Regions from separate parts of the Salinicoccus roseus genome, predicted to be linked through region 1. Evidence: predicted binding sites of a transcription regulator. Region 1 holds the regulator's gene; each other region holds the start of a gene.
What was found. Region 1 encodes CtsR, which represses protease genes until heat stress. Its sites were predicted from a motif close to ATGGTCAATAAAGGTCAAACA; they were not measured.
Positions count from the first base shown of each region.

Region 2: a site for CtsR is predicted at 7,294-7,314, ahead of clpB (ATP-dependent chaperone ClpB). Genes of this name have one in related genera too.
Region 3: a site for CtsR is predicted at 990-1,010, ahead of EDC33_RS07010 (ATP-dependent Clp protease ATP-binding subunit). Genes of this name have one in related genera too.

Region 1 covers NZ_RKQJ01000002.1:351,650-361,898, forward strand. Annotated here, with positions in the region: gene gltX (glutamate--tRNA ligase) at 1-409, opposite strand, end outside; gene ispF (2-C-methyl-D-erythritol 2,4-cyclodiphosphate synthase) at 412-894, opposite strand; gene ispD (2-C-methyl-D-erythritol 4-phosphate cytidylyltransferase) at 896-1,573, opposite strand; gene EDC33_RS08795 (PIN/TRAM domain-containing protein) at 1,570-2,625, opposite strand; gene radA (DNA repair protein RadA) at 2,641-4,014, opposite strand; gene EDC33_RS08805 (ATP-dependent Clp protease ATP-binding subunit) at 4,157-6,595, opposite strand; gene EDC33_RS08810 (protein arginine kinase) at 6,597-7,661, opposite strand; gene EDC33_RS08815 (UvrB/UvrC motif-containing protein) at 7,615-8,163, opposite strand; gene EDC33_RS08820 (CtsR family transcriptional regulator) at 8,138-8,605, opposite strand; gene EDC33_RS08825 (NupC/NupG family nucleoside CNT transporter) at 8,813-10,024, shown strand; gene EDC33_RS08830 (metallophosphoesterase) at 10,157-10,249, shown strand, end outside.
Region 2 covers NZ_RKQJ01000001.1:1,128,516-1,138,764, forward strand. Annotated here, with positions in the region: gene EDC33_RS05725 (glycerol-3-phosphate dehydrogenase/oxidase) at 1-904, shown strand, start outside; gene EDC33_RS05730 (amino acid ABC transporter ATP-binding protein) at 1,234-2,013, opposite strand; gene ehuD (ectoine/hydroxyectoine ABC transporter permease subunit EhuD) at 2,010-2,717, opposite strand; gene ehuC (ectoine/hydroxyectoine ABC transporter permease subunit EhuC) at 2,717-3,379, opposite strand; gene ehuB (ectoine/hydroxyectoine ABC transporter substrate-binding protein EhuB) at 3,448-4,332, opposite strand; gene clpB (ATP-dependent chaperone ClpB) at 4,651-7,239, opposite strand; gene EDC33_RS05755 (undecaprenyl-diphosphate phosphatase) at 7,417-8,241, shown strand; gene EDC33_RS05760 (metal-sulfur cluster assembly factor) at 8,340-8,648, opposite strand; gene EDC33_RS05765 (Cof-type HAD-IIB family hydrolase) at 8,768-9,580, shown strand; gene EDC33_RS05770 (DegV family protein) at 9,601-10,249, shown strand, end outside.
Region 3 covers NZ_RKQJ01000001.1:1,371,751-1,381,999, reverse strand. Annotated here, with positions in the region: gene EDC33_RS07020 (cystathionine gamma-synthase family protein) at 1-517, opposite strand, end outside; gene EDC33_RS07010 (ATP-dependent Clp protease ATP-binding subunit) at 1,054-3,189, shown strand; gene aldA (aldehyde dehydrogenase) at 3,318-4,769, shown strand; gene EDC33_RS07000 (class I SAM-dependent methyltransferase) at 4,949-5,548, shown strand; gene EDC33_RS12645 (hypothetical protein) at 5,646-5,807, shown strand; gene EDC33_RS06995 (aldo/keto reductase) at 5,875-6,942, opposite strand; gene EDC33_RS06990 (D-glycero-alpha-D-manno-heptose-1,7-bisphosphate 7-phosphatase) at 7,008-7,544, opposite strand; gene EDC33_RS06985 (DUF1801 domain-containing protein) at 7,578-8,012, opposite strand; gene EDC33_RS06980 (cation diffusion facilitator family transporter) at 8,208-9,143, shown strand; gene EDC33_RS06975 (GlcG/HbpS family heme-binding protein) at 9,288-9,698, shown strand; gene EDC33_RS06970 (DUF4256 domain-containing protein) at 9,810-10,249, shown strand, end outside.

The DNA.
Region 1 (10,249 bases):
GGTTCGCATGCTGGCCGCCGTATCTCGGCATTTCACCGCGGGCGATCTGCGCTTCCCGCTCCGCTTCCAGTTCTTCCGATGTCATATAGCACCGATAAGCTTTACCTTCCTCCAGCAGCCTGTCGATGATCGGCTTGTAGATGTGCTGGCGTTCCGACTGGCGGTACGGTCCGTATCCTCCATCCTTATCCACACTCTCGTCCCATTCCAGACCGAGCCACTTCAGATAATGGAGCTGGGACTCTTCACCCGCTGCCACATTCCGCGCACTGTCCGTATCTTCGATCCGGATGATGAAATCTCCGTCATAGCGACGGGCAAAAAGATAGTTGAACAATGCCGACCGCGCGTTACCGATGTGCAGATATCCTGTCGGACTTGGTGCATACCTCACTCTTACTTTATCCATTGTTATTCCTCCACTTTTTCAATTAGAACTACCGCTTCAGAAGCGATGCCTTCGCCCCTGCCTGTAAAACCGAGCTTTTCCGTAGTTGTCGCCTTAATATTAACATTTGAAAGATCCGTCTTCAAAAGGGAGGCGGCAACATCCCGCATATCATCGATGTGCGGCCTGAACTTGGGACGCTCCGCCATGATGACTGCATCGATGTTCCCTATCCTGTACCCTTTTTTGACCATCATCTCGACCACTTCAGAAAGCAGCACTTTGGAATCCATATCCTTGAACGCCGCATCCGTGTCCGGGAAGAACTTGCCGATATCCCCGAGAGCCAGGGCCCCGAGGATGGCATCCGCCATCGTATGGAGCAGCACATCCGCATCCGAGTGTCCCTTGAGTCCACGGTCATGGGGAATCTCGATGCCACCGATGATCAGCGGCCGGCCTGCTTCGAACGCATGGACGTCAAATCCGTGACCAATCCTGAGCATGTCATTCACTCCCTTTCTTCATAATGGATTCAGCGACCTTCAGGTCTTCTTCAGTCGTTATTTTAATATTATCATAAGTCGACGCCGTCACGTGGACCCTTTTCCCGAGTGCTTCCACCATCATCGAGTCATCCGTCACGGAAAGGTTCTTCTCCGCCGCATTCTGATATGCACGCATGAGCAAATCATATTGGAAAGCCTGCGGTGTATGGACCGCGATGACCGACGCACGGTCGATCGTCTCTTCCACTTCGTCCCCGGATATACGCTTCAGCGTATCCTTCGGCTTTACGCCGCAGATGACTGCCTGATGCATTTCGACCGACGCCTTCAGATCATCCAGCGTATGCTGGCTGACGAAGGGCCTCGCCCCATCATGTACAAACACATAGTCTGCAGGTTCGATGGCCCCGAGGACATTATGGATGCTGTGCTGGCGTTCCCTGCCGCCTTCATGGATGCCTTTGACCTTGGTGCATCCCTGAAGCATCTCCCATAGTGTGTCCATTTCCCCCTTGCGCCCAGCAAGATGGATGGCTTCACAGTCGGGGTCTGCTTCAAATTTCTCTACAGTCATCCGGATGATCGGGGTGTCCCCCAACCTGATGAAAACCTTATTGTAATCCATATGCATTCTGCTGCCCATTCCGGCAGCCGGAATTATTACTGTATATTTCATTTCCTTCTCACTTTCCTAGCGAATACGATGCGCCCGGAATTTGTCTGGAGCACACTTACCACCTCTACTTTGACGGTCTTATTTATAAGGGACCTGCCTTCTTCAACCACGACCATCGTACCATCTTCAAGGTAGCCGACCCCCTGGTTCTCTTCTTTGCCCGTCTTCGAGATCAGCAGATTGAATGTGTCGCCCTGGATGACGACGACTTTGATTGCCTCGGACAGCTGATTCACATTGAGGACCGGGATCTGGTGCAGCTGGCATACCTTGTTCAGATTATAATCGGTGGTGATGATGGCACCCTGTTCCGCTTTCGCAGCTTCGATCAGCTGATGATCGACATCAAGCTTGTCGTAATCGACCGGCATGATGGTGACATTATCACTCTGCTCCTGCAGGGTGTTCAGCATATCCAGCCCCCTCTGCCCCTTGTCCCTTTTGATCGGGTCTGTAGCATCGGCAATGAGCTGGAGTTCATCCAGCACGAACTGCGGAATCACGAGCTCCCCTTCGATGAACCCCGTCTTTGCCACATCCACGATCCTTCCATCTATGATGGCACTCGTATCGAGGAACTTACGCGGAATCCTCTTCTCCTCTTCCTGGGATTTCGAAAAATTGCCGGGAAGGAAATCCAGAACTTCACTGAACTTCTTGAGCCCGATCTGGAACCCGAGATACCCCAGTATCACAGCCAGTATGAAGGGAATGATATCGCCGATCAGAGGAATGTCGATGGCATTGATCAATAGGGAAATTAAGACAGCAATTAAAAGGCCGACGATCATTCCTAGTGTGGCGGACACAATCTCTGCAAGGCTGCGGTTCAGGATCAGGGCTTCGCTCCTCCGGATAAGCGATTCGACCTTCGGCACCGTCCACAGGAAGAGGAGGAGAAACAGCAGCAGCCCGGCAAGGCCATGAACCAATACATTATCGATCACCATCGGCAGATCGAACGGAAGCAGCTGGAAGAGCGTCGGCATGAGCCAGACGCCGAGTGAAACCCCGATAAGTACGTACAGAATATAAAGCAGATACTTCAACATGGATATTCACCTCCCCTACTTCTTGATTGCGGCTTTCAGCGCATCCTTCAAGGTGCGGACGCTGATGACCTCGATGCCTTCCGGCACCTCCAGTCCACTCATGTTCGACGCCGGGATGATTGCACGGTTGAAGCCGAGCTTCGCCGCCTCCTGGAGCCTCTGTTCAATCTTGGTTACACGTCTGATCTCACCGGTCAGCCCGACTTCACCGATGAAGCAGTCGTCGCCGCGCACCTGTGCGGCCTTGAAGCTTGAAGCGATGCTGACGATGACGCTGAGGTCGACTGCCGGTTCATCCAGCCGGGCGCCCCCAGCGACCTTGATGTAGGCATCGTGCTGCTGCATGAGCAGCCCTTCACTCTTCTCCAGCACCGCCATCAGAAGCGACAGACGGTTCTGGTCGATGCCTGTGGCCATGCGCCGCGGGTTATGGAAGTGCGTCGGTGTGACGAGTGCCTGGACCTCAACCAGCAGCGCCCGCGTTCCTTCCATGGTGGCCACTATGGCCGATCCGGGGGTATTCTTCGAGCGTTCCTCGAGGAATACCTCCGATGGATTGAGCACCTCCTTCAGCCCTTCGCTCTTCATCTCGAACATGCCCATTTCATTCGTGGAGCCGAAGCGGTTCTTGACCGCCCGGAGCATCCGGTACGTATGATGCTGATCCCCTTCGAAATAGAGCACCGTATCCACCATATGCTCGAGCATCCTCGGCCCTGCAATCTGTCCCTCTTTGGTCACGTGGCCGACGATGAAGGTGGCGATGTTGCCGCTTTTCGCGATGTTCATCAGGCTCTGTGTACACTCCCGCACCTGCGAAACACTGCCGGGGGCGCTTGTCACATCCGGGTTGAATACGGTCTGGATGGAGTCGATGATCAGGAAGTCCGGATCCAGCCGCTTGATCTCGTCATGGATGTAGAAGAGGTTCGTTTCACTGTAGACGTTCAGCTGGTCGCTTCCTTCGGTCAGCCGGTCCGCACGCAGCTTTATCTGCTCCAGTGATTCCTCACCGGAAACATACAGCACTTCGTGGTTCTGGGACAGGGTCAGCGCAGTCTGGAGCAGAATCGTCGACTTCCCGATTCCGGGGTCACCCCCGATCAGTATCAGGGAGCCATCGACGATGCCGCCGCCGAGCACCCGGTCGAACTCGCCGCTCTGGGTCAGCGTCCTCGGTGTGTTGCTTTTGTTTACGCGTTCAAGCTTCCGGCTGCGCTGGCGGCCTTCTGCCTCAGGCTTGCCGAATGTTCCCCTGCCCTTGGTCTCCTTGTGGACCAGTTTCTCCTCCATCTGGTTCCATGCACCGCAGTTTGGACATCTGCCCATCCATTTGGGCGACTCATGTCCGCACGCCATACACTCGAAAATGTTTTTCGTCTTTGCCATGTCTAGAGACTCTCCTGTAATTTGAATTTATTATTAATATTGTATAACTATTACCTATGATTTTAAAGCGGAACCTCATTGCAGCCCGAGGCCCCATGATGAAAAAACCGGGATGGTTTCCCATCCCGGCGTGCCACTCCTTCTATTCCACTGCAACTTTTTCTTTCGTGCTTACATTGAATTCGTCATCCTTGTAGTCGATTGTGACGACTCTGCCTTCGAGTTCCTCGCCGGAAAGCAGGGATTCACTGAGCGTATCTTCGATATGACGCTGGATGGAGCGTGCGAGTGGACGCGCACCATATTCAGGGTCATATCCTTCCTCGGCAATCTTTTCGGTGGCCGACTCGGTGACTTCAAGATGGATATCCTGATCGCTCAAACGCTCTGTCAGCTGATTGATCATGAGCGTCACGATTTCTTTGAGGTGTTCCTTCTCGAGGCTGTGGAAGACGATGATATCGTCCACACGGTTGATGAATTCCGGACGGAAGCTGTTCTTCAGTTCCTTCATCATCGTATTTCTGATCGTGTCGTAGTCCTGGGACTGCGCCGTCGTACCGAAGCCTGCAAACTTGTTGTCCCTGAGCTCCTGGGCACCGACGTTCGATGTCATGACGATGATCGTGTTCCTGAAGTCGACGGTGCGTCCATTGGAGTCCGTCAGACGTCCGTCATCCAATACTTGCAGCAGCATGTTGAAGACGTCCGGGTGAGCCTTCTCGATTTCATCGAAAAGCACGAGTGAATAAGGTTTCCTCCTCACTTTTTCCGTCAGCTGGCCGCCATCATCATAGCCGACATAGCCCGGTGGTGAACCGACGAGACGGGAGACGGAGTGCTTCTCCATGTACTCGCTCATGTCGACGCGGATCATCGCATCCTCTTCGCCGAACATCGCTTCGCTGAGTGCCCTGGCAAGCTCCGTCTTACCGACACCCGTCGGACCGAGGAAGATGAAGCTGCCGATTGGACGCTTCGGATTCTTGAGTCCGGCGCGTGCCCTTCTGACCGCTTTCGAAATGGAAGCTACGGCGTCTTCCTGACCGATGACGCGGTCATGCAGGATGGACTCCAGGTTCATCAGCCTCTCCGACTCGTCCTCTGCAATCTTGGAGAGCGGGATGCCTGTAATGCTGCTGATGACAAGTTCTATATCACTTCTCGTTACAGACTGTGATGCCTGTCCCTGTTCCTTCTTCCAATTGTCTTCACGCTTCTTAAGCTCATCTTCAAGCTTCGTCTGCTGATCCCTGTAGTTCGCCGCTGCTTCAAACTCCTGGCTCTGTACGGCTGCGTCCTTCTCCTTCTTGATGGCTTCGAGCTTGCCTTCAAGATCCTTCAGATCCGGTGGGGACGTATAGCTTCTGAGCCTCACTTTGGATGACGCTTCATCAATCAGATCGATCGCCTTGTCCGGCAGGAACCTGTCCTGGACATAGCGGTCACTCATGACCGCTGCCGCTTCCAGCGCCTCATCCGTGATGGTAATCCTGTGGTGTGCTTCATAGCGGTCGCGGAGACCCCTCAGAATGAGTATCGCATCCTCGACATTCGGCTCATCCACCTGTACGGGCTGGAAACGGCGCTCCAGTGCCGCATCCTTTTCGATGTGCTTGCGGTATTCATCAAGCGTCGTCGCCCCGATGCACTGCAGCTCGCCGCGTGCAAGTGCAGGCTTCAGGATATTGGAGGCATCGATTGCACCTTCGGCGCCGCCGGCCCCGATCAGTGTATGCAGCTCATCGATGAACAGCACGACGTTGCCGGCCTTATGGATCTCCTCCATCACCTTCTTCATGCGTTCCTCGAATTCACCACGGTACTTCGTGCCTGCCACGACGGTCCCCATGTCGAGTGACATGACGCGCTTGTCCTTCAGTGTCTCCGGCACTTCGTTTTTGATGATCGCCTGGGCAAGGCCTTCGGCAATCGCCGTCTTGCCGACACCAGGTTCACCAATGAGTACCGGGTTATTCTTCGTCCTTCTGCTCAGCACCTCGATCACACGGGTGATCTCCTTGGATCTGCCGATGACCGGGTCGAGCATTTCATCACGGGCAATCTGCGTAAGGTCGCGGGCCAGTGAATCCAGGGTTGGTGTATTGTGGTCCTTCTTCATGCCGTCCTTCTGCTGGAATGACTCAGGGTTGCCGAGCATCTTGATGACTGCGGCACGGGCCTTCGTGATGTTCAGGTCGAGGTTGGAGAGCACGCGTGCGGCCACGCCTTCACTTTCCCTGATCAGGCCGAGCAGGAGATGCTCCGTGCCCACGAAGTTATGGTGGAGCTTGCGCGCTTCATCCATTGAAAGTTCAATGACCTTCTTCGCCCTCGGCGTGTAGTGGATGGAAGAGGAAGGTTCACTGCCTTCGTTGATCAGGTTGAACACTTCCTCCTTCACTTTCTCTTCAGTGATGTTGAAGGATTCGAGGACCTTCGCGGCAATGCCTTCGTTTTCCTTTACGAGCCCAAGCAGCAGGTGCTCGGTTCCGATATTCGAATGCTTGAGGTTGATTGCTTCTTCCTGTGCATAGGCCAGCACTTTTTGCGCTCTTTCAGTCAGTCTGCCAAATAACATATTATTCCCCTCCTAGTAATTGTCTCATCAAAGCCGCACGCTCTTCTTCAACAGCATGCTCCAAGGACGTGATTTCTATATCTTTTTCATTCAGGCGCATCTTGATGAATGCTGGCTGAATAAGTTGAATCCATTTCTGGAATTGGAAACCTTCCAGTTCAATCAGATTGAGGTCGGTGCCGAGCTTCAGATCGCTCAGACACTTTGCCGCTTCTTTCAATGGCATCCTGTAGGCATGCTTCAGGAGGCCGTAGGAGCGGTAGACCGAATCCTTCACTTCGAGAAGATGTTCACTTTCAAGCCATGAGCGCATCTCCATCTCTTCTTCGACAATGCGTTCCTTCAGTTCGTCAAGGTTGTTGATGATCTCCTCTTCCGTCTGCCCGAGTGTCAGCTGGTTCGACAGCTGGTATATATGTCCGAGCGGGACGGATCCTTCTCCATATATACCTCTTAATGTGAAACCGAAACGGCTCAAATTTGCAGACAGCGGCTGGATGCGGCTGCCGAAGGTGAGCGCCGGCAGATGGAGCATCACAGAGGCACGCAGCCCGGTGCCGACATTCGTCGGACAGGCGGTGAGGTAACCATACTTTTCGTCAAATGCATAATCGACTTCCGACTCCAGCATATCATCGATCGCATCCGCTTTTCTATAGAGATCCATCATCGGGAGGCCGACGCCCATCGTCTGGATGCGCAGGTGATCCTCTTCGTTGACCATGATGGAAACGGATTCGTCTTCACTAATATAACTGAGCAGCCCCTGCTTCGTAAACAATGGGCTCACCAGGTGCTTTTCGACCAGCAGCGCCTTGTCCTCGAACTGGAGGCCGGACATCTCCACACGCCGGTAGCCTGTGAGTGTCTTTTCCAGTTTCTCAAGCACCGGCGCAATGGCATCATTTCCCTTCATCATGTATGGGAAGGGCAGATGACTCACGTTACGGGCGAGCCTCACCCGCGCGGACATTTCAACCGGCAGCTCCTCTGATTCCTGCATCCACGGGCTGATGTGATCATATCCCATCATCATCACCTGCCTGTTCCAGCGCCTTGATTTCATCACGTACTACCGCTGCCTCCTCGAACTCCTGCGCTTCGACGAGCTTTGCGAGTTCACCCTTCAGCTGTTCGAGCTGCTTCTTCGTCTTCAGTTGGGCACGCGCCTTCACAGGCACCTTCCCGACATGCTCCGACTGGTGGGCCTGCACCCGGCTGATGATGTCGGCTGCCTGACTGCCGAAAGTGGTATAGCAGTCGGGGCATCCGAATTTCCCCATCTGTACGATGGTGTTGATGGTGGACCCGCATGTCGCACACTGCTTCGGACGCCGTTTTGTCTGCTGCAGGGATGGGTGCTCGGACAGTGATTTGAGCAGCTTCTGTATGTTGAAGCTGTCGTCCGGATAACTGAAGTCATTCTCGAATGAGGCATTGGCACACTGCTCGCACAGGAACTTTTCGGTCTTTTCGAAGCCATTGCCCTTTGAGATATGGATCGTTGCCTCTCTTTCGTTGCATGATTCACATTTCATCTCATCACTCCTCTGTGTAGAGAATGACATCTATCACCCTCATCAGTATATTCGCACGGAGGCGGTCACGGTATGGCAGATCGAGCATCAGAGATTCCCTCTCCAGTACTGCATCTATGATTTTCGCTTCCTTCATTGTAATTACTTCGTTCTCCATCAGCGACTGTACGATGTGCTTGGCATTCTGCTGAGAGATGCCGTCGCCGATCAGCTGCTTCAGGCGTGCCAGATACTCGGATTTGGAGTGGGTCTCCACCTTGGTGATCCGGATGTATCCGCCGCCGCCCCTCTTGCTCTCCACGGTGTAGCCATGTTCATTGGTGAAACGGGTCTTTATCACGTAGTTCAGCTGCGAGGGGACACAGTCGAATTTCTCTGCGATATGCGCGCGTTTTATTTCCACGACTTCACCGCCGGATTCTTCAATCAGCTGTTTGAGGTATTGTTCGATTATATCCGACATGTTGCGCATTACATCACCCCTTTTGACCTTCTTTGACTAAATTATATATCCTATAATCAAATATGGCAAATGTAATGTTTTTTTATATCCACCCTTTATTTTTGTAAACGTTTGCATTATAATGAATCGGGATGATTTTGTCACATGATTACATATACAGACAATAACGCCATGCTATATAATGAATACAACTTAATCTTTTATGAGGTGAAATTCTTGAATATTCTTATGGGTATCATCGGGATCGCATTCACTTTCTTCCTCGCATGGCTTGTGAGCAGCAACCGCAAGCTTGCCTTCAAAAAATGGAAGAACATTCTGATCCTGCTCGGTATACAACTGCTTTTTGCTTTCATACTTCTTTCCACAGGCGCCGGCCAGGCCGTCATCGAATTCCTGGCAGCCGGATTCAACACGCTGCTCGGCTTTGCCGCTGAAGGTGTCGGATTCGTCATGGGCGACCTGACGACACTCGGAGACGGTTCTCCGGCAGATGTCTTCTTCTTCAATGTACTGCTGCCGATCATCGTCATTTCGGCACTGATCGGTATTCTGCAGTTCACCAAACTGCTGCCGCTGATCATCCGCGGACTCGGCTTCCTGCTGACGAAGGTCACAGGCATGGGCTACCTTGAGTCCTACAACGGTGCGGCATCCATGATCCTCGGTCAGTCAGAGGTCTTCATTTCACTGAAGAACCAGCTGCCACACCTTCCGAGGCACCGCCTCTATACACTATCTGCACAGGCGATGAGTTCCGTATCCCTGTCCATCGTCGGTGCCTATATGACAATGCTCGAACCACAGTATGTCGTTACGGCGATCGTACTCAACCTGTTCGGTACATATGTCATCGTCCACATCCTCAACCCGTATGAAGTGACGGATGCGGAAGATGCGGCCGATGTCGATGACAACCCGGATGCAGGCAAATCATTCTTCCAGATACTCGGGGACTACATCATGGATGGTGCAAAAGTCGCCATGACCGTTGCAGCGATGCTGATCGGTTATATCGCACTCATCGCCATCCTGAACGAAGCGTTCCTGCTCATCCCGGGAATGGAGATCACATTCCAGGACGTCCTCGGCTACATCTTCATGCCGATCGCATTCCTCATCGGAATCCCTTGGTCTGAAGCCCAGCAGGCGGGCAGCCTGATGGCGACGAAGCTGATTACGAATGAATTCGTCGCCATGCTCGACTATACGGGAATGGCGGACGAGTTCAGCCGCAAATCCCAGGCGATGATTTCGGTATTCCTGGTATCATTCGCCAACTTCTCAAGCATCGGCATCATTGCAGGTTCCGTCAAAGGCCTGCATGACGACAGCGGCAACAAAGTGGCCCACTTCGGCCTGAAGCTCGTATACGGTGCTTCCCTGGTCAGTGTGCTCACTGCAGCAGTCGTCGGATTCTTCGCTTAAAATTGATACTGTATATGTAGAAAGACAGGCCTCCCAGCCTGTCTTTCTTTTATGGCCGGGAACGGTTTGATTGACTTCATCCCGGGGTTTACATGATACTTCTTGATAAATCGACCATACGGAGAGATCAATATGAGAATAGGCATCATTTCCGACCTGCATGTCGACCGCCGGCATGCACGCTACTCGATCAGTGATTTTGAACATCTGCTTGCAGACGAAGTC
Region 2 (10,249 bases), on a different contig from region 1:
CGTCTTCGATGAGCAGGACTTCCCACTCCACCAGGCAGTCTACTTCGATGCCAAATCAGACGGCCGCATGATCTTCGCTATCCCTAGGGACGGCAAGACATATGTCGGAACGACGGATACGCATTATGAAGGGGACAAGCAGAACCCCGTTACAACACGCGAAGACCGTCAGTATCTTCTCGATACGGCGAATGACATGTTCCCTGGACTGGACCTTACAGAAGAGCATATTGAGTCCACGTGGGCAGGCATACGCCCCCTCATCCATGAAGAAGGCAAGGACCCTTCAGAAATATCACGGAAGGATGAGATCTGGGAAGCGAACAGCAATCTCATCACCATAGCCGGCGGAAAGCTGACCGGCTACCGCCACATGGCCAAGGAGATCGTCGACCTCGTGGCCAAACGTCTCGCCAAAGACTATGGGCTCAAATTCGAGAAAAGCGATACCGTGAATCAGCCGATTTCAGGCGGTGATGTGGGCGGCAGTGAAGGCTTCAATGAATTCGTGAGGAATATGGGCAACCGTGCCCCATCCTATGGCCTCTCCATCACAAATGGCCAGAAACTTGCCTCCCATTACGGCAGCAATATCGAAAAGATTTATGAAATCATCGGTGGACTCGGAGAAGCTTCAGAGCACTACGGACTGCCGAAGGACATCCACGCAAAAGTCATCTACAGCATACAGCACGAAATGGCTGCAAACCCGCGTGACTACTTCGTCAGACGTACAGGTGAACTCTACTTCGACATCGCCAGGGTAGAGGAATACAAAGATGGCGTCATCCAATTGATGAGCGACATCCTAGACTGGGACGGCAGCACACGCCAGACCTACAGAGATGAACTTGAAGTCGCCTGCCGTGAAGCAAAAGGCGTCTCCACCATGGAACACGCATAAATCATCTTCACCCGCCCGAATATGGGCGGGTTTTTTATTTTGGTTCGGCGAGTGGGCGGGCAGCGTGGGCTTAACCCGCGGTCGGAACACCTGCGACGGTGAGTTAACCCCCTAACTTGCCATCGTTCCGCCTGCGACGGTGAGTTAATCCCCTAACTTGCCATCGTTCCGCCCGCGACGGTGAGTTAACCCCCTAACTTGCCATCGTTCCGCCCGCGACGGTGAGTTAATCCCCTAACTTGCCATCGTTCCGCCCGCGACGGTGAGTTAACACCCCATCCCCGGCACAAATAAAAAAAGCGCCGGCTTCTGCAGCCGGCGCTTCATCTTTATACTTCTTCTTTTCTGAATCTCCTCAGGAAATCCTGGAGTCTTGGGTTATCCGACTTGTTGATGACTTCATCGGCGGTTCCGGATTCGGCGATGACGCCATCATCCAGGAACAGGACGCGGTCTGCGATTTCCAATGCAAAATCCATTTCATGTGTGACGAGCACCATGGCCATTTCATCCTGTTCTGCGAGGTCACGTATGACTTCTAGCACTTCCCCGACAAGTTCCGGGTCGAGTGCTGAAGTGACTTCATCGAACAGCATGATCTTCGGCTTCATGACCAGTGCACGAGCCATGGCGACCCGCTGCTTCTGTCCGCCTGAAAGGTTCGCAGGATAGGCTTCATATTTTTCGCCGAGCCCCACCCGGTCGAGCATCTGCTTGGAAAGTTCCACGGCTTCCGATTTCTTCATCTTCTTGACCTGGACAAGTGGTGTGACGCAGTTGTCCAGTATCGTCTTATGCGGGAAGAGGTTGAAGTGCTGGAAGACCATGCCGATATTCTTCCTTACCCCACGCAGGTGCTTTTCGTTCGCCGTCTTCATCTTTCCGCCCGATTCCATCCTCCATAAATTTTCTCCGGCGACTATGATGTCGCCGTCAGTCGGCTCCTCAAGCGTCATCAGCAGACGGATGATCGTAGTCTTCCCCGACCCACTCGGGCCGATGATGGCAATCTTCTCAGTCGGGTATATATCAAGATTGATACCCTTCAGGACATGTGTATCACCGAATGACTTATGAACATCCTTATATTGTACGATTGGTTCCATTATTCGGCCACCTTCACTTTCTTTTTCTTAGTCTCGAATCGACGATTCATTTTATTTTCAAGTCTTCTGATCAAAAGTGCAGAAGGATAGCTGAGCAGAAGGAACAGGAGCGCGACGATGGTCAACGGTTCAATATAGGACCATGTCTGCGCGCCATAGCTCCGTGCGATGCTCAGTATGCCTACAACCCCGATGGTTGCTGCAAGCGGTACTTCCTTGAACAGTATGATCAGATAGTTCCCGAGCATCGGTATCGTCGGCGGCAGTGCCTGCGGCAGGACGATCTTCGTCCATTTGTCACGGGTCGAGAAGTTGAGTGCCGTCGATGCTTCCCACTGTCCCTTGTCCACACTTTCTATTCCGGAACGGTACACTTCACTGATATAGGTGGAAAAATGAATTCCAAGTGCCAGCATGGCGGCGACGAACGGTGTAAAGGACGTTCCGACATACGGCACCATCGGCCACGCGAAGTACAGGAAGAAAATCTGCACGATCGGCGGCGTGGATCGTATGAACTCCTTGATCCAGTAGACGATGAAATTGAATGGTTTGATTGGAGTGGACTCGAGAATCAGCCAGACGAACCCTGCAACCATTGCCAACAGATAGCTGGCAATGGTGAGTCCCAATGTGATCTTGAGTCCTTCCAATATGATCGGAAATGCGTTGAAGAATGTTTCCCAACTCCAATATGTTGCTGACATCAGCTCGCCACCCCTCTCCTGGAGATTTTCTCACCTTTTTTGGAAAGCCAGATGAGCGGCAGTGCGATGATGAAGTACATCACCAGTACCATCAAATAGGCCAGCGGCCCTTCTGAAAGGTTGGATGACCGATATATGTCCCCGTAGTAGAGTATGTCGGTCAGGCCGATCAGCGAGACGAGGGCCGTACCTTTAAGTATCTGTATCGAATAGTTGCCGAACTCGGGCAGCATCAGCCTGAGTGCCTGGGGCAGTATTACATGCCTCATGCGCTGGAACCTTGAAAGGTTCAATGCGACACTCGCCTCCGTCTGGCCCTTGTCGATGGAAAGTATGGAACTTCTGACGACTTCGGACATATATGCCCCATAGTTCAGTGCAATGGCAATGACCCCTACCCACCAGTTGCTTCCAAGATCGATATTGAACAGCATCGGCACTGCATAATAGAGCCAGAAGAGCTGGACAATCAGCGAAGTCCCCCGGAAGATTTCAACATATAATGTAGTGAAGCCACGAATGAATGGATTTTTCGCCAACCGTGAAAGGCCGGCGATGAATGCCATTACGAAAGAGAAGAACGTGGCCACCAGAAATATGCTGATGGTCGTCCATGCACCCTGGGACAGGTAGGTCAGTATGTTCACCCCAGTATCAAACATTTTCCTCACTCCTTATCTGCCAATAAAAAGGTCCAGTATTTCCAAAGGAATGACTGGACCTGAAAAGATTATTCGCCTTCACACAGCTGCTCGGTTGTCACTTCTCCGACTTCCACTCTGTTGTTTTCTGCAGTGAAGCCTTGGGATTCATCGAGAATCTCATCGATTGTGCCATCTTCCTTCAACGTTTCGAGTGCATCGTTATATGCAGTGCGGAGCTCTTCATCCTCAAGGTTGAATGCTGCTGCACCAAAGCTTGGGATGCCCTCGATATCGGGCTGTTCGAAATCTTCCACGATCTCCACATCGTCACTGTCCAGTGATTCATATGCTGCCCTGAGCGTTGCTTCAGTCGCCGCTGTCACATCCGCGTTACCGGATTGGACAGCTGAAAGCTGTGCAGGTATGTCTCCGACCGACATGATCTGGCTTGGATCTACACCTTCCTGATCGAGGAAGTCGAACTGTGTCGTTCCTTCCATAAGTGCCACCGTCACGTCAGGATTTTCTGCGATATCCGCATAGCTGTGGATATCTTGCGGGTTGCCCGCTTGGACCACGAGCCCTTCACCGTACTGCATTTCAGGTTCTGCAAACAGTGCATTTTCACAACGGTCCGGCAGGATCGCCATACCTGCAGTGATGACATCATACTGTCCGGCCTGTACGCCCGGAATCAGTTCGCCCCAGTCCGTCAGGTGCCCTTCCACATTGTCGATGCCCATTTCCTGGAACACCGCTGTCGCTATGTCTATTGCAGCCCCTTCAAGTTCTCCACTCTCTGAATCCTCATAAGCGTAAGGCGGTTCATTCGCAAATCCGATGTTCACTGTGCCACTATCCTGAAGTTCAGCAAGCTTTCCTGATTCTCCACCGGATTCTCCTTCTCCGGACCCGCTGTCTTCCGAGCCTCCATTACCGCAGGCTGCGAGTACGAGAACAAGCCCAAGCATAAGTACTAATGCGTAATTCTTCAAAAGAATCTCCTCCTAGTAAGTTGGTTATCTTTCCCTAGCCATGAACATGTACAACGTTAGTATACAGGAGTGATGCTCTGTGTCAAATTCAGGATTTGATGGATAAAAAAGGTGTAAACATAATGTCGGGGGCTATGCTGTAAAAGCAGTAGGACTTGAATCAATTTTATTATAATTTTACAGATAATTCAAATTATATTGTAAATTTAAACTTATAGAATGATTTTCATCAACTGAGATATATGCAGAAAAAAAGCTGCCCCTCATCAGAGGGACAGCTTGGATAAAACTGATCTACATATCAAATTGCAGCGCGCCGTCTCGGTAGTCTATCTTTACATTGATGCCTTCCGACATATCCGCTTCAATTAGTTTCCTTGCAAGCGGTGTTTCTATGTGACGCTGGATGAAGCGTTTGAGCGGACGTGCACCGAACTGCGGTTCGTAGGCCTCTTCAGATATCCAGTCCTTGACCGCATCAGTGACTTCAACGGTCATATGCTGGTCTGTAAGGCGCCTGTTCAGGTCATTGATCAGCTTGTCTGTAATGAGCTTCATGTTCTCCCTGGACAGCGGACTGAAGATGACGATGTCGTCCATGCGGTTGATGATCTCAGGTTTGAAGTGCTGATGGACCTCCTTCATGACGATGTCCTTCGTACCTTCGGAGATCTCCCCATCCTGCATCACCGTATCGAGCAGATGGTTCGAGCCGATATTCGATGTCATGATGATGATCGTATTCCTGAAGTCGACCGACCTTCCCTTCGAATCCGTCAGGCGGCCTTCGTCCAGCAGCTGGAGCAGGATGTTGAAGACATCCGTGTGGGCCTTCTCCACTTCATCCAGGAGGATGACGGAGTACGGCTGGCGGCGGATGGCTTCCGTCAGCTGGCCGCCCTCCTCATGTCCGACATATCCCGGCGGTGCACCGATGAGCCTGGAGACGGCATGCCGTTCCATGTATTCACTCATATCGATGCGGATCATGTGCTTCTCGGAATCGAACATCGTCGCCGCCAGCGTCTTAGCGAGTTCCGTCTTGCCGACACCGGTCGGGCCGAGGAATAGGAAGCTGCCGGTCGGCCGGTTCGGATCCTTGATGCCGGCCCGTGCCCTTATAACAGCATCGGCAACGAGGTCAACCGCCTCATCCTGCCCGACTACACGTTCATGAAGTATATCGGACAGCTTCAACAGTTTATCCTTTTCGGTTTCGACGAGCTTCGTTACCGGTATACCGGTCCACTGGCTGACGATGTAGCCGATTTCATCCTCCGTCACCACTTCGCGGATGATGCGGTTCTCACCGGCGCTTTCCTCCTGGAGGGCCGCTTCCAGCTCTGAGAGTTCACGCTCGAGCTGCGGCAGCCTGCCGTGCCGGAGTTCTGCGGCCTTTTCAAGCTCATAGTTGTTTTCGGCCTCCTCGAGCTCCTGCCGTGTACGGTCGAGCTCTTCACGCTTATCGTTGACCTTCTGGATCTGCCCCTTCTCCTTCTCCACACGCTGAGCGAGGGACTGCTGGGCTTCACGTCCTTCGGACAATTCCTTCTGCAGCTCTTCAAGCCGTGTCCTTGATACGGAATCATCCTCCGACTTCAAGGCCTGCTCTTCGATTTCAAGCTGCATGACGCGGCGGTTGATCTGGTCGAGCTCGGTTGGATTCGAGCCCATCTCCGTCCGTATCGTGGCACTCGCCTGGTCCATCAGGTCGATCGCCTTATCCGGCAGGAACCTGTCCGTAATGTACCGGTCGGACAGTTCAGCCGCTGCAACGAGGGCGCGATCGGTGATCCGCACCCCGTGGTGCACCTCATAGCGCTCCTTGAGCCCGCGGAGGATGGAAATCGTATCCTCGACATCGGGCTCCGGTATCTGTACCTTCTGGAAACGGCGTTCCAGGGCGGAGTCCTTTTCGATATATTCGCGGTATTCATTCAGTGTGGTGGCCCCGATGCAGTGGAGTTCCCCTCGGGCGAGCATCGGCTTCAGCATATTGCCGGCATCCATCGCACCTTCAGTCTTGCCGGCGCCCACCAGCATATGGATCTCATCGATGAAGAGGATGATCCGCCCTTCCGACTCCTTCACTTCCTTGAGTACGGCCTTCAGGCGTTCCTCGAATTCACCGCGGTACTTCGCACCGGCGACAAGCGCAGAAAGATCGAGTTCAAATATCGTCTTATCAAGCAGGCTGTCCGGGACGTCCTTGCGCACGATGCGCTGGGCGAGCCCTTCCACGATCGCCGTCTTGCCGACGCCCGGCTCCCCGATCAGGACCGGGTTGTTCTTGCGTTTTCTGCTCAGTATGCGGATGGAGTTGCGGATTTCCTCATCGCGCCCGATGACGGGATCCACATTGCCGCTCCGGACTTCCTCGACGAGGTCACGTCCATATTTTTCCAAAACTTCATATTGCACTTCCGGATTTTGTGTTGTCACATGATTTCCCCCTCTTACTTTGTTGATGATCTCCCTGATCACTTCACTCTTGTTTCCGACGGTCTCCTTCAGGATCGGTTCCGTCTCGATGCCTGCCATGAGCATGTGTTCGACCGAGATGTATTCATCCTTCATTTCGCCCATGATCTTCTCTGCCCTGTTCACGACCTGTGTGAAGCCGTTCGACATGTACTGCCCATATTGGACATTGTCTCCCTTGACCACATTGTACTTCGACAGTTTTTCATCATATTTCGTGAGCAGTGCATCCACATCGATGTTGGCCCGTTCCAGTACATCCCGTGCCATGCTTTCATCTATGGTGAAGAGCGCCTTCATGACGGCTTCCACTTCGATCGACTGGAGCTTCATGTCGACGGAAATCGACTGTGCCCTTTCGATGATGGACTGTACCGTGTACGTCATCCTGTTGATATCCATATTCATCACCTCTTGTTCTAAAATGGGAGCAGCTTTATTCAAACCGCCTCAAAATGTTTGACCTTTTTTGACCTTTAACTATATTATACACCCACTGCATTTATTTTCAAGTAATTGATAGCTTTTATCCGACATTTATTTTATATTATATCCTAGGGTTTCATAGGAGGTTGAATCATGGATATTTTGGAAATTATCCGTTACATATTTTTGGGGCTGCTGCAGGGGTTCACTGAACCGATTCCTGTATCATCCAGCGGCCATCTCGTCATCGCCCGGGAAATTTTCGGGATAGAGGCCAAGGGCCTGTCGTTCGAAATACTGCTGAATACCGCATCACTCATTGCGATACTCTTCATCTACCGCCAGGATATCACTGCAATCGTGGTCAATCTGAGCCGCTTCCTGTTCAAAGGGGCGCGGGATGAGGAAGCCGTCGAGGACTTCCGCTATACCATCTATCTCATCATCGCCACCATTCCGGTCGGTGTCTTCGGCATCCTGCTGAAGGACGTCATCGGGGACAACGTCTCTATGCTGACCGTCGGACTGATGCTGTTCATCACCGGCCTCGCACTCTGGTTCATCAAGAACAAGCGGGGCGTGAAGCGCGACGGCGACCTGAGCATCAAGGATGCCATCATCGTCGGGCTGGCCCAGTGCGTTGCACTGATGCCAGGCGTGAGCCGCAGCGGTGCCGCACTCGTCGGTTCAATGGCTGTAGGCATGAACCAGAAGAACGCCCTCAGGTTCGTATTCCTGCTCTACATCCCCGTATCGCTCGGCACGGCACTGATCTCCGTCGGGGACCTCGTGAACGACCCCGAGATCATATCGCTGGCCATTCCCTATGCGCTTGCATTCATCGCCAGCATCATCGCCACATACTTCGGCCTGAAGTGGCTTCAGGGGGTCATGGAGCGCGGGAACCTTGCAATCTTCACCTATTACTGTTTTGCGCTCGGTTCATTCGCCATCCTGTATCATCTGTTCATCCTGTAGGATATGGTCCATACAATATCATCCATACCCCGGCAGTACACACCGGACACAAAAAAATCCCACAACCTTCAGGTTGTGGGATTTGCTTATATGCCGGCCTAGCTCACACCGAGTGCTATCTTGGCGTAACGGCTCATTTTATCTTTGTCCCATGGCGGATTCCATACGATGTTGACTTCCGTCTCTTTGACTTCAGGAAGTTCGGAGAGTGCAGTTTTGACCTGGTCCACAATCTGTGGTCCCATCGGGCAGCCCATGGAGGTAAGTGTCATTTCAACACCTGCGTTGCCATCTTCATCAAGATGTACACCATAGACGAGTCCGAGGTTGACGATATCGATGCCGAGTTCCGGGTCGATGACGTTCTCAAGGGCACCCATCATGCTTTCTTCCATTGCTTTATCCATTTATCTCACTCCTTTTAGAGTATATACTATATAATATATCAAAAAAACTACACGATATAAACATAAATGATATGATAGTTATGATAGTTTTATGAATGTTGACAAGGAGATTTGCCGTAATGGAAAAGCATCTTATATGTTTGGACCTGGATGGGACGCTGCTGAACGACGACAAGGCAATCAGCCCATTCACCAAAAAAACACTACTCGAACTGAAGACACGCGGCCATGAAATCATGATTTCGACCGGCCGCCCCTATAGAGCAAGCGAACCCTACTACCGGGAACTGGGCATGAATACACCAATCGTCAATTTCAACGGCGCCTTCGTCCACCATCCCCAGGATCTGTACTTCAAGACAGTGCATGAGGAACTCGACCTGGAAGTCGCCCAGGAGATCGTCAAGCGTGTACCGGATTTGAACATACAGAACATCATCGCCGAAGTGAAGGACAATGTCTATATCCACTACCATGACGAGGTGCTCTTCGAGGCCTTCAGCATGGGCAACCCGCAGGTCAAGATCGGTGACCTGACCCAGAACATCGAATCGGGCCCGACGACCATACTGATCCAGGCTGAGGAACCGGAAGTGCCGGCCATAAGGCAGGCACTGGATGACCTGTTCGCCGAAACGATCGAACACCGCCGCTGGGGTGCGCCCTATCCGGTCATCGAGATCGTCAAGAAGGGCATCAACAAGGCGGTCGGCGTCGACTACTGCCGGGGCTACCTCGGCATAGACCAGAAGTACACGATCGCCTTCGGCGATGAGGACAACGACACCGAAATGCTCCGCTATGTCGAGCATGGGGTGGCGATGGGCAATGCCATCGATGAAATCAGGACAGTGGCCGACTACATGACCGACACCAATAATGACGAAGGCATCGGCCAGTTCCTGAACGACTTTTTCAAATTGAATCTATAACAAAGAAAGGAGCAGATGATATGCAGTTGATCGCAGACAGCTGTTCAGATATCTCCGTGGAGGAACTGGACAGGATGGAGATAGAAATGATTCCACTGAAGATTACGATTGATGACAAGGACTACCTGGACCAGTTCGACATTTCAAGTACGGAGGTGCTCGATGCCATTTCAGAAGGCAAACGTCCATTGACGAGCCAGGCGAACCCTGAGGATTTCACCAAGGTCTTCCAGAAATACGTGGAACGCGGGGAACCTGTACTCTACATCGCCTTCTCGAGCGAACTCTCGGGCACATACCAGAGTGCCGTAATCGCAAAGGATACGATTCTGGATGACCACCCTGATGCGGACATCACCATCATCGATACGAAGGCTGCAAGCTATGGCCTCGGACTGATTGTGGAGCGTGCCCATGGCTATGTGGAATCAGGATTGTCCAAAGATGAGGTTATTGCCAAAGTCGAAAAGGATGTCAAGGACATCCGCCACTTCTTCACAGTCGACGATCTCGACTATCTGGCAAAGGGGGGACGTCTGTCGAAAGGACAGGCATTCCTCGGCGGCCTGCTCAACATCAAGCCGCTGCTCCATGTTGAAGAGGGGAAACTCGTCCCGCTCGAGAAGCACCGTGGCACCAAGAAGGTGCACAGCAGCATGGTCAAGCACC
Region 3 (10,249 bases), on a different contig from region 1:
CAAGTTCTGCGATCCTTTCGATATCAGTAATCTTTACAGTCGGGTTGGTCGGTGTTTCAAGATGGATTAGCCGGCAGCCTTTTTTGATTTCATTTTCCATCGCTTCATGGTTGCCTGTCTCACACAGCTCAATTTCAATATCGAGCTTCGGCAGAAACTCCGTGAATATCTTGTTTGTTCCACCGTATGTGTCCTTGATGCTGACGACACGGTCCCCTGGACGGAGGAAGGTGTGCAGGGTGTTGCTGATTGCAGCCATCCCGGTGGAAAAGCTTGTAGCCGCTTCAGCACCTTCCATCTGCTTGATCTTGTCCTCGAATGAAGCGACGGTCGGATTCGTATTTCTCCCATAGATATGGCCGTCTTCTTCTCCGATGGCCACCTGATACCAATGGTCGAGGTCGTCGTAGTTATAGGCGACGCTGTTCACGACCGGCACCTGGCTGGCGCCATGTACCCGGTACGCCTTCTCCCCTGCCCAAACAGCTTCCGTTGCATGATCTACATTTCTCTTCATTTTAACACACCCCTTTAATATAATGGAAACGCTTACATAAATATACGTTTAGTGTACTATACCATTAAAAGGGTATATTTATAAATGAAAATGAACTAATTTAATGAAGAAAAAATTTAAAAGCAGGGGGAATGAAGATGGCGGTATTTGAAGAATTCATCAGTGGAATCGATGACAGTGATCATAGGCAGAGGATTGGGAAGTGGACTATGCGCTCCTGAAGAGGATCATCGAGTTTAACATTGAAGATAAGGACGGGGTGGATACATTCTGGCGATGAGCAGAAAGGGGCTGTATGCAGTCCTATTTTTTTTGGTATAGAGGATCAAATGCTTGAAAGTCAAATAAGGTCAATGTATAATATAATTAAGGTCAAAGTTAGTCAGTAATTTATTATTTTATGGCTTTGACTTTAGATATATCAATGAGCAGTATTGTTGAATCAATGTTCCATAGGTTTTATAATGCTTTTATAGTCAAATAAAGTCAAATATAAATGAGACGTATATATATTAAAATGAAGGAGGAATCTATTCATGAAATGTCAAAATTGTGGTATCAATGATGCGAATGTCAATTTGGCAATGAACATCAATAACCAGAAGACACAAGTCCACTTATGCAATGAATGTTTCCGTGAAATCAGAGGCCAGATGATGGGCGGCGGTGATTTCTTTTCGGGGTCTCCTTTCGAAAATTCAGGGTCCAATGATAAGCAGTTTCAAGGGAATGGCAACGGCCAGGCCGGAACAAGAACAAGACAGAAACAGGCTGCCGGAGGCGATGGTCTGCTGGATCAGCTTGGCAAGAACGTTTCCGATGAAGCGCGGGCAGGCAACATAGACCCGATCATCGGACGTGATACGGAAATCAAGCGTGTCATCGAAACGCTGAACAGAAGGAATAAGAACAATCCGGTACTGATCGGTGAGCCGGGTGTCGGTAAGACCGCTATTGCTGAAGGTCTGGCACTCAAGATCACCGAAGGGGCAGTTCCTGCCAAACTGACCAATAAAGAGATCTACGTTCTTGACGTGGCATCACTCGTAGCGAATACAGGCATCCGCGGTCAATTTGAAGAGCGCATGAAGCAGCTGATTGCTGAGCTTCAGGAACGCAAGGATGTCATCCTGTTCATCGATGAGATCCACCAGATCGTCGGTGCAGGGACAGCGGAAAGTTCACAGATGGATGCAGGCAACATTTTGAAGCCGGCATTGGCACGTGGTGAAGTGCAGATCATCGGTGCGACGACACTTAAGGAGTATCGCCAGATTGAAAAGGATGCGGCCCTTGAACGCCGTCTGCAGCCGATCCTCGTAAAAGAGCCGACACTGGACGAAGCGGAGCAGATTCTCCAGGGGATTAAGGACCGTTACGAAAAATTCCACGAAGTACGCTACTCCGACGATGCCATCCATGCATTCGTTACACTAAGTGACCGCTATATCCAGGATCGTTTCCTGCCGGATAAGGCAATCGACCTTATGGATGAAGTCGGCTCACGCCTCAACCTCTCTAATGCGGAAAGCGATTCGAACTCCATCCAGCAGCGTCTGAATGAAATCGCCCGGGAAAAAGAGGAGGCAGCTGAGCGTGAAGAGTATGAAAGAGCTGCAAACCTCAAGTATCAGGAAATACAGCTTGAAAAGCAGCTTGAGAAGGCCAAGGATAAGGAACAGGTGCTCGATGTCGAAGTTTCAGACATCCAATTGATCGTCGAAGAGAAGACGGGCATTCCTGTAACGAAACTTCAGGCCGATGAACAGAAGAAGATGCGGGATCTTGAAGGTGAACTTGCCAAGAAGGTCATCGGACAGGAGGAGGCGGTCGGCAAGGTGGCCAAAGCTGTGCGCCGCAGCCGTGCCGGGCTGAAGTCCAAGCATCGTCCAATCGGGTCATTCCTATTTGTCGGACCGACGGGTGTCGGTAAGACGGAATTGACAAAGGCACTGGCTGAAGAGCTTTTCGGCTCCCGTGAATCTATGATCAGGCTCGACATGAGTGAGTACATGGAGAAGCATACAGTGTCCAAGATCATCGGTTCACCACCGGGATATGTCGGACACGAAGAAGCGGGGCAGCTGACTGAGAAGGTCCGCCGCAACCCTTACAGCATCATTCTGCTGGATGAGATAGAAAAAGCCCATCCGGATGTACAGAACATGTTCCTGCAGATCATGGAAGATGGTCATCTGACAGATTCCCATGGCCGTACGGTCAGCTTCAAGGATACCGTCATCATCATGACGAGCAACGCAGGAACTGGCGTGAATACAGCAAGCGTCGGCTTCAATCCGGACAAGCATGAATCCGTATCGACGCTGGACAACTTGAGCGACTACTTCAAGCCTGAATTCCTGAACCGCTTCGATTCAATCATCAACTTCAATGCATTGACTGAAGACAACCTGATTGAAATCGTCGACCTGATGCTTGCAGAACTTCAGGAGACTGTCGAGGAGAACGACATCAGCATCACAATCACTGATGAAGCCAAGCGTGAACTTGCACGGCTCGGTTATGACAAACGGTTCGGTGCAAGGCCGCTCCGCAGGGTTATCCAGGATAAGATAGAAGATCAGCTGACCGACCTCATCCTGGAGGAAGAGACTATAGATAATGTGAGAGTACAGTTGGAAGACGAAGAGATTGCAGTTGTGAAAGGCTAGTTTCGCACTTGTATATAAATGGAGGCTGCCGTCCCGAAAGGGATGGCAGCCTTTTATATTCTCTGGTGTTGTTTCATATTTGCAGCATACGGGAAGAGTGTTCCAACAATACTCTAGGAGGAGATACTGTGAAGGACCATCAAATATATATAAATGGCGAATATACATCCTCGACCGGAGACGAATGGATCGACATCATCAACCCGGCGACCGAGGAAGTGATATCCAGGACACCTAAAGGCACATCAGAAGATGTGGACAGGGCAGTGGAAGCTGCTTCCCAGGCCCAGCCTGCATGGGAGCAGGTGCCGAACATCGAGCGGGGCAGGATTGTACGCAAGATGGGTGAGAAGATCGCCGAAAGAAGAGAGACTTTCATAGATCTGCTCCAGGAAGAGCAGGGGAAGGATTACGAGTTGGCAAGCGGTGAAGTGGATCTGGCGATAGACTATTTCGAATACATGTCCGAATGGGCGAGAAGAATCGAAGGCGATATCGTTCCAAGTGACAGGTCCAATGAGAACATCCTTGTCTACAAGAAGCCGATCGGCGTAGTGGCCGGGATCATCCCGTGGAACTTCCCGGTCTTCATCCTGGCACGGAAAGTGGCCACTGCACTGATGACCGGCTGTACCGTTGTAATAAAGCCGAGTCAGCATACACCGAACACGACGATGGAATTCACCAGAATCGTAGATGAGATGTCAGAGGTTCCTGCAGGCATATATAATGTCGTAACAGGTGCAGGCTCTGAAATCGGCAATGCCCTGGCTTCACACAAGGACGTGCACATGGTGACGATGACAGGCAGCATCACCGCCGGTACAAAAGTGATGGAGGCAGCGGCGCAGAACATTACAAAAGTGAATCTCGAGCTCGGTGGCAAGGCGCCCGCCATAGTGACTGAAAATGCAGACCTCGATCTTGCGGCAGAAGAGATCACGACTTCAAGGCTTGCCAATAATGGGCAAGCCTGCACAAATGCGGAGCGTGTCTATGTCCATGAGAGTGTTGCTGAGGAACTGACCCGTAAGCTCAAGGAGAAGTTTGAAGCGCAGACATTCGGAGATCCACGCAAAGACAAGGAGGCGGATCTCGGCCCCCTCGTCAATCAGGACCGTCTGGAAACAGTGGATGAGATGGTGCAGAATGCAGTTTCATCTGGTGCAAAAGTGGTTACGGGTGGAGAAGCCGCAGATGTCGACGCAGGATTCTTCTATAAACCGACGATCCTCACAGATGTTACACATGAGTCCGACATCATGACGGATGAAATATTCGGGCCGGTGTTGCCGATATCAACGTTCAGCACATTGGATGAGGCCATTGAAAAAGCCAATGATACCGTATATGGACTTTCATCATCAGTTTACACGGAGGACCTGAACGAAGCGATGCGTGTCATCAATGAGATGAAGTTCGGTGAAACTTACGTCAACCGTGAAAACTTCGAGGCTGTTCAGGGATACCATGCAGGAATGCGCCAATCTGGCCTTGGCGGCACAGACGGCAAATACGGAGTAGAGGATTTCCTTGTAACCCAGGTGGTCTATATGCAGTATAAGGAAAACAAAAAATAGAAGAATGATCAATAGATGCAGAGCCCTCCGGTTCTGCATCTTTTCAATACATAAAGCCCATCTTTCAATGCCGCAGTCCAAGATAATCCACTTAGCTCCACAATGGTGTTATAATACACTTAAAGAGGCTATACATAATTGAGTCCTTCAAAAAATCCCAATTGATGAGGAGGGGAGTCATGAAAAACCAGACAATGGTCAAAAAGTTCGATCGGCAGTCAAAAACGTATGACAAGCGGAGGGGCAACGATCCTACCGATAAATACCGGGAGCGCATCATTCCGGAAGCTGAAGGTAAGGTTTTGGAGGTGGGTATTGGTGCCGGAGGGAATTTTCCGTACTACGAAGCTGATATTGAGCTGACAGGTGTCGACTTCAGTCCCAAAATGATTAATGCGGCCCAGGAGGCAGCTTCAGCCTATCCCTTTGAAGCGACACTGTACGAGGCGGATATAGCAGAGCTGGATTTTGATGAAAACAGTTTTGACACTATCGTCTCCACGCTGTCATTCTGTGCCTATGAGCACCCGGATGATGTACTTGGGAATTTTGCAAAATGGTGCAGGCCCGAAGGAACGATATTGATGATGGAACATGGCGAGAGTACAAACCGTCTGCTCGCAGGGGCACTGAATATAGTGGACCCGGTTTCGATGAAGGTGCTCGGATGCCATCAGAACAGGAATATCTCAGACATTGTAAGGCATTCCGATTTGAAGATCGTGAAGGAGGAGAGGCATCTGGCCGGCTGCCTTTATATGCTGTGGGTAAAACCTTGAATATTGGTTGAATCAGGGCAGAGGGTCATCTTCTGCCCTGTTTGAATGTATGAACTTCAGGGAAAGGAGCAAATAGCAGAAAGGGAGAGGAGTCCAAATGAAACGTTTTAGACTTTTGATCGCAGCAGCTATGCTCAGTACATTGATGGCAGCATGTGGAATGAACAATGATTCCAATGAGTTTGATCAGCAGCAGACGATAAATGATACGATGAACCAGCAGAGCCAGGACGGATCTGATGGAAACAGCCAGGAGTAACATCTACATACATGAAACACTCCGGAGGCCAGACGGCCTCCGGAGTGTTCTGTTTGAGTGTCCTCTTCTATTCGAGTCCCATCGATTTCCTATAGCCCTCCAAATAGGAGATTTCTGATGGGGAGCCCTTGTCCATGCTGTTCATCGCCCGGTGCCACAGTGGATAATATGGCTCAGGCCGGGCTGCTGCTTCAATCCTGTCATGCTCTTTCTGGGTCAGGCGGATGTTGTAGGAAGCAATGTTTTCATGAAGCTGCTCTTCATTTCTTGCCGCAATGACCACAGGACCCACATTCGGGCGGTCCTTGACCCATGCAAGGGCGATCTGCGGCACTGTAGCGTTGCGCTCTTCTGCGACTTCCTTGAGTGCATCGATGACATCATACAGACGCTCCTCATCCTTCACCCAGGGCTCTGGCCATCCGCCACCTTGACGGGTACCTGAAGGGGCCTCATTATTGCGGTCGATCTTTCCGTTCAGAAGGCCTTCGCCGAGGGGACTCCATATCATTGAACCGATGCCGAGTTCACTGCCGGCCGGCAGCAGCTCGTATTCCGCTTCCCGCGCTTCAGGTGTATAGTAAATCTGCTGGGTGATGGGCGGGATGAGCCCCTTCTGTTCTGCAATGGTATAAGTTCTGGCCAAGGCCCAGCCGCTGTAGTTCGATACGCCCCAGTACCGGATCTTGCCGGATTTGATGAGATCGTTCATCGTTTCAATCGTCTCTTCAATTGGAGTGCGCCCGTCCCAGAGATGGACGAAGTAGATGTCCAGGTAATCGGTGCCGAGCCGTTCCAGGGTCCGGTCGATCGACGTTTCAATATTGATGCGCGAAGCACCGCCCGCATTTGGGTCCTCCCCTAGGTCGAATCCTGTCTTGGATGTCAGGAGTACCTTCTCCCTCCTGCCTTTGATGGCTTCTCCGAGCACCTTTTCCGCATCTCCTTCTGAATAGAGGTTGGCTGTATCAAACATGTTGATGCCTGCATCGAGGCAGATATCCACATGGCGTCTTGCGGTTTCCGCATCAATGTTTCCGGCCGGTTCAAATCCATTGGTCCCACTGAAAGGAATCGTCCCGAGAATGTACTTGGGCACTTTCAAACCGGAATTTCCGAGATAGATATAATCCATGGTATCCTCCTTAGAACCCTTTTTAAGTTAAATTTCCCCCTGCAGATGAACATAAACATGAGTTGTCACGTCCATCCCCTGTTCACCAGCCAGTTGGAGAATGAAAGGAGATCCGCGAAATGATGATCTGCGCCGACTTTCTTATTTTTCCTGTTGCCGATGAAGACGGTATGCGTGCCTGCATTCCGGCCGGCACTTATATCCGGTTCCCTGTCGCCCACCATGTAACTCTCTCCAAGGGAGATATCATGTGTTTCTGCGAGATTCAGGATCATCCCCGCTTCCGGCTTCCTGCATCCACATCCTTCATGGGGCATGTGCGGACAGTAGGCGATATCATCCACCCTGGCACCCGAGGCCCCGAGAAGATTCAAGAGCCTGTCATGTATTTCCCCGAGCGCATCCTCAGTCATATAGCCAAGGCCGACACCGCCCTGGTTGGTGACGATGAACACTTTCCATCCATCCTCATTGAACTGCCTGATGGCCTGCTCGACACCTTCAAGGAGGTGGAGATCTTCGGGACGGTTCACGAACTTCACCCGGTGATTGAGCACTTCATTGATGACGCCGTCCCGATCCAGAAATACTGCCCTATGCATAAGAGGTCCCCTTTCAATTCATATTCCTGCATACTAAGACTTCCTTGATTCATACAGTTCAATCCACTCATCCGCTGTCATCTTCCCGGCAAGTTCCCCAAGCAGTGCATAGGGAATATTTTGTGGGTTGGAGAAGCGGATACAGCTTTTGCCCATGTTGAGCTTGGTTGCCATATGCTCCGGGTAGGCGTCTGTAAACCATTCGTACAGTTCATCGTCACTGTATATCCCCATATGATAGATGGCGAGGTGCCTTTTTTGGGCGGCGACGCTTATAAAGGGAAGGGCTCCACCATCCACGTGGTAGCCTTCCGGATACGTCTCTTTCGGTACAGCATAAGTCGGCATGCCGTGCTGCATCTCCGTCTGGAATCCTTCAGGGAGGTTTTCTCCGATCGTCCTCCAAACTCCTATAAAAGCATCCTGCCATCTGTCGTCGATCTGCCTGATATACTCTTCAATGTCCATATTGCCACTTCCTTCATTTTAGGATTGGTCATGCTTCCATTTAACCACAAATCCTCATGATTGGATGCAAAAATACTTTGACTGGGTCATGCTGCAGGAACATGGAGGCCTACTACGTGCACCAAGGGTTGCATATTCACTGTGCAAAGACATTCATGCTGATATAATTGAATGTGAAAAGATGCTACAGGGGGGATCGATATGCCGCATGATCATTCGCACGGAGCGAACAGGAGGGTTCTTCTGATCAGCTTCTTCATCATCACCGGTTATATGCTCGTTGAAGCGGTCGGCGGCTGGCTGACGAACAGTCTCGCACTCCTGTCCGACGCGGGGCATATGCTGAGTGACTCGATTTCACTGGGTGTGGCGGTCCTCGCCTTCAGTCTGGGGCGGAAGACAGCCAACTACAGCAAGACTTATGGATACAAGCGGTTTGAAATACTGGCGGCGATCTTCAACGGTGTGACGCTCATACTCATTTCCGCCTACATCTTCTACGAGGCGTTCCAACGCTTCATGGATCCGCCTGAAGTCGCGTCGGGGGGCATGCTGGTGATTGCTACAATGGGACTTGTGGTGAACATCATCGTCGCATGGATATTGATGCGCGGGGGTGATACAGAGGGAAACCTGAACATCAGGGCCGCCTTCCTCCATGTGATGGGAGACTTGCTGGGCTCGATCGGGGCAATCGCCGCTGCCCTCCTGATCATATTCTTCGGCTGGGGGCTGGCCGACCCATTGGCGAGCGTCATCGTTGCTGTCCTGATCATCATCAGCGGCTGGCGGGTGACGAAGGATGCCATCCATGTCCTGATGGAGGGGACGCCGGTTGGTGTAGATGTAGAGCACATCGTAAGTGTCATGCAGGCGGACACTCGGATCATCGATATACACGACCTCCATATGTGGAGCATCACGAGTGGACAGAACGCCATGTCATGCCACGTGACGGTCGATGACACCATGACGATCAAGGAGAGTGGTGAGCTGCTGCATGAACTGGAACGGAGGCTTGGGGATGAGGGTATCGGCCACGTGACCATACAGGTGGAGGGCGAATCCCACCCGCATGATGAAGCATTGATGTGCCATCTTAATGAAAGGATGCATGAAGCACATGATTAAGAACAGCCAAAAAGATGAAGCACTGCTTTATTTGACTGAATTTTCCGATTTGTATATGATGGATATGTTGATATTACAGAAACAACTGCCATATGCGTAACACCACACTCGATTCAAAATCGAAAGTTTGAAAGGGGAAGCGTAATGAGTAGGATCAATCTGGAAAATGCAAAGAAGATAATTGAGGGCGCAGAGCAGAAGGCGTCAGAGATCGGTGTACAGATGGTGATCTCCGTCATCGACGAAGGAGGCAATCTGGTTGCGGTACACCGCATGGATGATGCGTGGCTCGCAAGCATCGATATTGCGCAGAACAAGGCATGGACATCAGTGGCCCTGAAGATGCCGACATCCAATCTGGAAGAGGCGACGGTGCCGAATGCAGAGCTATTCGGCCTGAACACGACGAATCAGGGACGCATCGTCGTCTTTGGTGGTGGCATCCCGCTTGAAGCGGATGGCAAGGTTGTGGGAGCCATCGGTGTCAGCGGCAGCAGTGTACCGGATGATGTGAAGGTGGCCGAAGCGGGTGTCGAAGCATTCAAGGCGCTATAGTTGAACCTGCTATAATTTTATGAGTATTGGAAGACCTCCCTCAGGAAAGGAACATCTGAAGGGAGGTCTTTTGTCCCCTGCAACCGATGAAGGGGCATATTGATGGGAGGGATGGATATGACAGATGTAAGGAAGTTGACGAATGAGGAAAGCCGGCATTTGCTCAGTGTATTGAAAGTGCGCTTTGAATCGCATATGTACCGTCATGAGGATATGGAGTGGAGAGATGTTGAAGCACGTCTCGACAGCCATCCCGAAAAGCTGTGGTCCCTGGGCGAAATGGAACGGACCGGTGGGGAACCGGATGTGGCAGCTGAGGCGGATGGAGCAATAATATTCTATGATTTTTCAGCTGAAAGCCCGGAAGGGCGGCGTAAGGTCTGTTATGACGATGAGGCACTCCAGGCAAGAAAGAAGAACAAGCCTGAAAACAGTGCAGTCGGCATGGCGGAGGAGATGGGGGTGGAACTCCTTGACGAGGCGGATTACCGGCAACTCCAGACCATTGAAGTGGTCGATCGGAAGACATCAAGCTGGATCCGGACACCGGC